DNA from 2 places in the Pseudogracilibacillus sp. SO30301A genome. Region 1 is predicted to be linked to the other one. Evidence: predicted binding sites of a transcription regulator. Region 1 holds the regulator's gene; the other holds the start of a gene.
What was found. Region 1 encodes LexA, which represses DNA repair genes until DNA is damaged. Its sites were predicted from a motif close to CGAACATATGTTCG; they were not measured.

Region 1 (4,214 bases):
GATGGACTGGAAGCGATCTATGCCAGCGTATTTGGAGGTGAAGATGCACTTGTTAGACCGCAAATAGTATCAGGAACTCATGCGATTGCAACAACTTTATTTTCCTTATTATACCCTGGTGATGAATTACTGTATATTACAGGAAGTCCATATGATACGTTAGAAGAAGTTATCGGAAAAAGAGCGAACAGTCCAGGATCATTAAAAGATTATCAAATATCTTATCAGGAGGTTGCTTTATTAAATGATGGTTCAATAGATTATAATGGTATTAAATCAGCGATTAATAAAAAAACAAAAGTAATCGGCATTCAACGTTCCAAAGGGTATGAAGATAGACCATCTTTTACAATTGCTGAAATTGAAAAAATGGTTTCGTATGTAAAACAAATTAATCAAGATTTAATTGTCTTTGTTGATAATTGTTATGGGGAATTTGTTGAAGAGAAAGAACCTCTCCATGTTGGAGCCGACATAATCGCTGGGTCTTTAATTAAAAATCCCGGTGGTGGGCTTGTACGTGCAGGAGGATATATAGTTGGAAAAGAGGAATTAGTATTAAAGGCTGCAAACAGATTAACAGCTCCGGGACTTGGAAAAGAAGCAGGAGCAACCTTACAAATGTTACAGGAAATGTACCAAGGTTTTTTTCTCGCACCTCATATTGTTGGTGAAGCACTTAAAGGTGCAATCTTCACATCTCGCTTACTTGATTTACTTGGAATTAAATCTACTCCATTTTTCAATGAGAAAAGAACAGATATCATCCAAACCATTACATTTGGAAATGAAGAATCAATGATTGCTTTTTGCCAAGCCATTCAAGAAAATTCTCCGATTAATTCATATGTAGCACCTTATCCAAGTGAAATGCCTGGATATGACGAAAAAGTAATTATGGCTGCTGGTACATTTATTCAAGGATCTAGTATTGAATTGTCGATAGACGGCCCAATAAAACCTCCTTTTATTGCTTTCATGCAGGGAGGATTAACCTATGCACATGTGAAGATTGCAATTACGGAAACCATAAAAAAATTGATCGAAAAAGACCAACTTGAATTCTCGAAAGAACTTGTAAAAGATGTTCAGAAAATCCGGTGAAAATGACAATTTGCATAGGTGGAAATTCTGCTAAAAAACCCCACGTCCTGTTGTGGGCAACGCAGAAGTCGCCACTTAAGGTTGTTAACTTGATTTTGCCACTTCTTGGAAAAACAATCAACTTTTCCAGCGCAAAAGAGCTTCTGCTCGTATTAACTGCATACACTCCGCAATTCAAAGCTACGGCGTCTCAAACTGCGACGTACAGGAGACGTCTCTAGTGTCGATGACGTCAGAGGTCAGAGGACGTGACGTCATCGACCGGAGCATAGGATGTACTAGTATCGGCATTACTGAAAAACGCACATATCACTCCTAGACGACCTCAATCCTTTTCATCTGAACACGCACTAAAATAGTAATTTTAAAAAGCTAGGGAATAATCTCTAGCTTTTTTCATGATAATTAAAAATTACGGTATAATCCAACGACTTTACCTAATATGGAAACGTACTTTAAACGGATCGGCTCCATCGTATCATTTTCAGGTTGGAGACGAATATGATCGCTTTCCTTAAAAAATCGTTTAACAGTTGCCTCATCTTCATCGGTCATTGCTACTACTATATCACCGTTTTCTGCGGTAGTTTGTTGTTTAACAATTACTCGGTCACCGTTAAGAATGCCAGCATTGATCATGCTTTCCCCTTCAATTTCAAGCACGAATAAATTGTCGCTTTGGTGTGCAATAGAACTGGGAACAGGGGTGTATTCTTCAATATTTTCAATTGCAGTTATTGGCGACCCAGCGGTTACTTTACCAATTACCGGCGCATATCTTGCAGCATCTTTTACTATATGATTATCGGACTGGTCTAATATTTCAATTGCCCGAGGTTTTGTCGGGTCTCGTCTTATGTATCCTTTATTTTCAATTCGTTCTAGATGACCATGCACAGTGGAACTTGAAGCAAGTCCAACCGCTTTTGCAATTTCTCGTACAGAAGGTGGATAACCTTTTGTTTCTACTTCATTTTTAATAAAATCAAATATCATTTGTTGTCTTTCAGAGAGTTTCTTCAATAGGGAGCACCTCACTTTTTCTTATTACTCTTATAGTACCATTTCAGTGATAAAAGTCAAACATAAGTTCCCTGTTTAGGCTTATAAATGTTTAAACTTGAAAGAGTTATCTCTAAAGCATAATATAGAAGAGTATGTAGATTTCGTTTAATTTTTTACTAATTTTAAAAAATTAAGTACAATAGTAGTAATGAGGTGATCATGATGATGTCAAAAGAAAAATTAAACCGAATTAATTACCTCGCAAATAAATCAAAAGCAGAAGGACTTACAGATAAAGAACAAAAAGAACAAAAAGAACTTAGAGAGGAATATCTCCATAATATTAGACAGTCTTTTACAAATCAAATAAGTAATTTAACTGTTATTGATCCAGAAGGACAAGATGTTACACCTGAAAAAGTAAAGAAATTAAAAAAGAATAAAAAATTTAAATAAATTTATTACTTGAAAGGAAGATAGCATGTTATCACAAATTGAACAAAAAGCAATTAATACTATTCGTACATTATCCATTGATGCAATTGAAAGAGCAAATTCAGGTCATCCAGGTTTACCGATGGGTGCGGCTCCGATGACTTATTCGTTATTTACCGATTTTATGAACCACAATCCCAAAAATTCAAAGTGGTTTAACCGTGATCGTTTTGTTCTTTCAGCAGGTCATGGTTCTATGCTATTATATAGTCTTCTTCATTTGTCAGGATATGATGTCACTATAGAAGATCTTAAAAGTTTCCGTCAATTTAAATCAAGAACTCCAGGACATCCAGAAGTTTTAGATACAGATGGAGTGGAGGCAACAACAGGTCCTTTAGGACAAGGTGTCGCAATGGCTGTAGGAATGGCTATGGCAGAAGCTCATCTTGCTGCAAAATATAATAAAGATGGTTATAATATTATCGATCATTATACATATTCATTAGTTGGTGATGGAGATATAATGGAAGGTATCTCTCACGAAGCAGCCTCTTTAGCTGGTCACTTAGGTTTAGGAAAATTAATTGTACTTTACGACTCTAATGATATTTCTTTGGATGGAGATTTAGACCGTTCATTTTCTGATAATACACAAAAACGATTTGAAGCTTATAACTGGGAAGTAATCCGTGTTGAAGACGGTAATGACCTTGCCGAAATTAGAAAGGCAATAACAAAAGCCAAAGAAAATACGGAGCAACCAACATTAATAGAAGTAAAAACAATTATCGGATATGGTTCACCGAATAAATCAAATTCATCAGCCTCTCACGGAGCACCACTAGGAGCAGAAGAAGTTAAACTAACAAAAGAATATTATAAATGGGAACATGATGAATTTTATGTAGATACAGATGTATACAATAATTTTGAAGAAAAAGTAGTTAAAAAAGGTGCGCAATTAGAAGAAGAATGGAATAAATTATTTAATGAATATAAACATAATTATCCTGAACTTGCCACCGACCTTGAACTAGCAATAAACAATAAGTTACCAGAGGATTGGGATAAAAATCTACCTCGTTATGAAGTTGGAAAAGATAAACTTGCTACTAGAGTAGCTTCAAGTGATGCTATTAATGCACTCGCAACGTCAACTCCAAATTTATTTGGTGGTAGTGCTGACTTAGCAAGTTCAAATAATACGATGATTAAAGATGACGGTGACTTTACGAAAGCAAGCTATACTGGTAGAAATATATGGTTTGGTGTTCGTGAATTTGCTATGGGTGCAGCATTAAATGGAATGGCTTTACACGGTGGTTTAAAAGTTTATGGCGGAACATTTTTCGTATTTAGTGACTATTTACGTGCTGCCATTCGATTATCTGCCATTATGAATACACCGGTTACTTATGTGTTTACACATGATTCAATTGCTGTTGGAGAAGATGGACCGACACATGAACCTGTTGAACAATTAGCATCACTTCGAGCGATGCCTAATTTATCAGTAATCCGTCCGGCTGATGGAAATGAGACACAAGCAGCTTGGCGGTTAGCATTAGAATCAAAAGACAAACCTACTGCACTTGTTCTAACACGTCAGGGCTTACCAACACTTCCAAACACTGGTAATACAGCTTATGAAGGTGTAAGCAGAGGAG
Region 2 (4,214 bases), on a different contig from region 1:
AAACTCTTTATTGTCGGCATATACCATATCAATAAGAATAAAATGTATAACTATTGTTATAAAATTATACATCTTAATTTTAATTGTACCAATAACCAATGTCAATAGAAAGCCATTTCTTCTAAAAAAGTAAAAATCCTTTACTTTATCATAAACTCTAAATAAGTAAAGGATTCTCTTTATTATAGTTCTTATTCTTCTATTGTTTCAGTCTCAGCCGTTTCATCAAGTTGATAATATTCTCTAATTGCTGTATGAATTTCAGCGGCTATCATTTCATTTTCTAATAGGAATTGTTTAGAATTTTCTCTTCCTTGACCGAGCCTCTCTCCATTATAAGAGTACCAGGCACCACTTTTTTCGACGATATCAAGTTCAGAACCAATATCAAGTATTTCGCCTTCAATTGATATCCCTTCACCATACATAATATCAACCATTGCTTGTTTAAAAGGAGGTGCCACTTTATTTTTTACAACTTTTATTCTCGTTCTATTTCCAATCATTTCCGTTCCTTGTTTTAACGTTTCGGCACGACGAACTTCAAGTCTAATAGATGAATAGAATTTAAGTGCTCTACCACCAGGTGTCGTTTCAGGATTACCGAACATGACTCCAACTTTTTCACGGATTTGGTTAATAAAAATGGCAATAGTTTTTGATTTATTAATCGCTCCAGATAGTTTCCTTAACGCTTGCGACATTAAACGGGCTTGAAGACCTACGTGAGCATCACCCATTTCTCCCTCAATTTCTGCTCTTGGCACTAATGCTGCAACAGAGTCAACAACGATAACATCAATAGCGCCACTGCGAACAAGCGCTTCTGCAATTTCCAACGCTTGCTCTCCAGTATCTGGTTGGGATAACAATAATTCATCTATATTAACTCCTAATGCCCTTGCATAATTCGGGTCGAGCGCATGTTCAGCGTCGATAAATGCAGCTTGACCACCATGCTTTTGCGCTTCTGCAATCGCATGTAAGGCAACAGTAGTTTTACCTGATGATTCTGGACCATAAATTTCAATTACACGTCCTTTAGGGTAACCCCCAATACCTAATGCAATATCAAGTGCTAGTGAACCACTTGGAATAGTATCTATTTTACGTTCTGCTTCTTCTCCTAATTTCATTACAGAACCTTTTCCAAATTGTTTTTCAATGTTACGTAATGCCTCATCTAATGCTTTTTGCTTGTCACTCAATACGTTTACCTCCCCTGATTAACTATTTATATCATACCTTTTTTTATGCGAATATACAAATGATAAGCGAATACACGTTCTTTCATTTTCCCCACATAATATGACGAATAATTCAATTTTAATGCATGTATGGCTATGTATATTACTTTTTCTTAAGGAATTAAAAGCAAAAAATGTCACTTTAAATAATTAAATAAAATTTCTAACCCTTTTAAAACAGAGCGATAACGAATATCATTACGATCGCCTTGAAAAAAACACTCCTCAACATATTCATAGCCATTCACATCAAAAAGTCCAATATATACTGTCCCTACATTTCTACCCTCTACTTCTAACGGACCTGCCACCCCTGTAAAGCTTATTCCAATATCAGCATTTAATAATTCGGCGACATTTTTAGCCATTTCAATTGCACATGCCTCACTTACGGTTCCCTTTTCTTCAATTGTTTGTTTTTGAACTTGTAAAATGTTTAATTTTACATCAGGATCATAACAAACGATACTACCCAAGAATACTGTTGAAGCACCATTCAAAGAAACAAATCGATCTGAAAATAAACCGCCAGTTAAACTTTCTGCAGAAGCAATTCGTTTATTTTTTGTTTGCAGCAATGAAAACACTTTTTCTTCAAGTTCATCTCGGTCAACTCCATAAAAATATTCACCGACTTCTTTCAAAATAGTCGTTTTGGTACGTTCTAACAGTTCATTGGCTTTATTAGTAGATACTGCCTTTGCTGTTAAACGAATCGTAACACCATCTTTTGCAGCAAGTGGAGCAATGGTAGGATTTTGTTGAGAAGCGATCAACTTGCTTAATTTATCCTCGAGTGCAGACTCACCTATCCCCGTAAACCGAAGTACGGTTGACTGGATCACCATTTCACCATTAATACTTTTTAAAAATGGTAGTACATCGTCAGTAAAGAGTTGCTTCATTTCTCTAGGAACTCCCGGTAAAAAAACCCAAAAACTATTTTGATATTTAACAATATTTCCAGGAGCCATACCAACTTTATTAGTTAAAACTTTGGAATCTTTAAAAACTCGCGCTTGTCTTTTATTATTCGGTGTCATAAATAATTTTTGTTTTTCATAAAACTGTTTTATTTTTTCCATAGCGTTCGGTTCTTCGACGATAGACAGTTGGCTAATTTTTTGGAACGCTTCTCTTGATAAATCATCTGCAGTAGGTCCGAGACCCCCAGTAACAATAATGACATTGGAGCGCTCTTGTGCGTGCTTAAATATAGATGAAAGTCTATCCAAATTATCTCCTACAACCGTGTGAAAAAAAGTATTAATTCCATTTGCTGCTAACTGCTCAGAAATCCATTGGGCATTGGTATTTGCAATTTGCCCAAGTAAAAGTTCTGTACCAACCGCAATTATTTCCGTGTTTAATGTTTTTTTTGTCATTTTGAATCCCTCATTACATGCCAATTCTTAATAAAGTATTCAATCCCGGACCACGCAGTTAAAATCAACGCAAAATACAAAAACAACATATCGATAGGGATACCTACGTAAGAGAATGGAAAGTTATGTAACAATAAAAATGCTATTGCACTAATTTGAGAAACGGTCTTTAATTTCCCCATATTACTAGCGGCTAAAACAATTCCCTCACCAGCAGCTACCAGTCGTAATCCAGTTACTGCAAATTCGCGGCTAATGATTATGATAACAATCCAAGCAGGTGCAAGACCCATTTCAACTAATAATATAAATGCCGCCGATACGAGTAATTTATCTGCAAGTGGGTCTAAAAATTTACCCATATTTGTTACAAGATGATATTTTCTTGCATAATAACCGTCTAACCAGTCTGTAAGAGAAGCGATTAAAAATATGATACCAGCAACAAAATGAGAAATTGGTAAAGTTGTTGCCCCGATATTCCACTCCCCCCAGTCAAAAGGTATACTAAGAATTATGATAAATATTGGTATTAAACAAATTCGTGATAATGTTATTTTATTAGGTATATTCATTGTTTTTATCACCTTTCTATTGATCAAAATTAACTTGAGTTATCTCTGGATAAGTTACGTATTCATTTTTGCGAGCTCAAAAAACCCCTCAAGGATGGAGGGGCAAAACAATTATTCGTTTTGTTTTAAGTTAACCCATAATTTTTGGTGAACCGTTTCCTGTGGATCTATTGGGTATTCTAGTTCAACGCCATTTATTTTGATTGTAAGTCCATTAGCGTTCCCAACATTAAAGTAAATTCTTTCTTCTTCCGAGACATCAATCGATTCAGATTCTGTATTTGCTTCTAATGTTGAAGCGACATATGTTTTTTCAGATGCTCCTTTAGCTTCAACATACACTCTGTCATGAACCTCAAAAGTTACTTCTGCCTGGTTACCAGTAAAAGTAAAATCAACTTCTGAAGTTGGGGAATTACCAGTTCCAGTTTCTACAACGGAGAAGCTAGCTTCAGAGGTGCTAGAATCTGATTCGGATTCGTCAGTTTCGCCCTTCTCTTCATTGGGATCATTTTCATTAGTCTCTTCTTCTTCTTTACCCGGCTCATCAACATTTCGGATAATTTCATCACTTTCCTGATGCCCTTCGATTTCAGTATCCGATTTTGATATTGCTTGTTGGTACAAGGTCCAGGCAACAAAAATAATACCAATTACTAAAATTATAACAATAATCGTGGGAAGTAAAGAAAAAATAGAAGAACCAACTTTGGAAGGTCTAGTGCGTCTAGATCTTTCCATCCTAGTATATTGTACCGTCTGTTCCTCTTCTGTTTGAATTTTGTCCTCATCAAAATCTTGAAGAACTTCAGTTGGATCCAAGCCAACTGCCTGAGCATATTCTTTAATAAAAGCTCTAGCATAAAAGCGACCCGGTAGAGCATGAAATTCATCCTGTTCGATAGCTGCAAGATATCGTTTTTGTATTTTTGTCATTTCTTGAACGTCATCGAGAGAAAGGTTTTTCGCTAGCCTCGCTTCTCTAAGTATTTCGCCAATCTCCATTG

Region 2: recA (recombinase RecA) is a predicted target of LexA. The motif match lies at 1,276-1,289, and genes of this name have one in related genera.

Annotation. Positions count from the first base shown of each region.
Region 1 covers NZ_JAXHDD010000006.1:118,646-122,859, forward strand. Annotated here, with positions in the region: gene SPD89_RS05395 (methionine gamma-lyase family protein) at 1-1,104, shown strand, start outside; gene lexA (transcriptional repressor LexA) at 1,510-2,127, opposite strand; gene SPD89_RS05405 (DUF896 domain-containing protein) at 2,332-2,565, shown strand; gene tkt (transketolase) at 2,591-4,214, shown strand, end outside.
Region 2 covers NZ_JAXHDD010000001.1:113,386-117,599, forward strand. Annotated here, with positions in the region: gene recA (recombinase RecA) at 192-1,208, opposite strand; gene SPD89_RS00610 (competence/damage-inducible protein A) at 1,385-2,632, opposite strand; gene pgsA (CDP-diacylglycerol--glycerol-3-phosphate 3-phosphatidyltransferase) at 2,629-3,207, opposite strand; gene SPD89_RS00620 (helix-turn-helix domain-containing protein) at 3,319-4,212, opposite strand.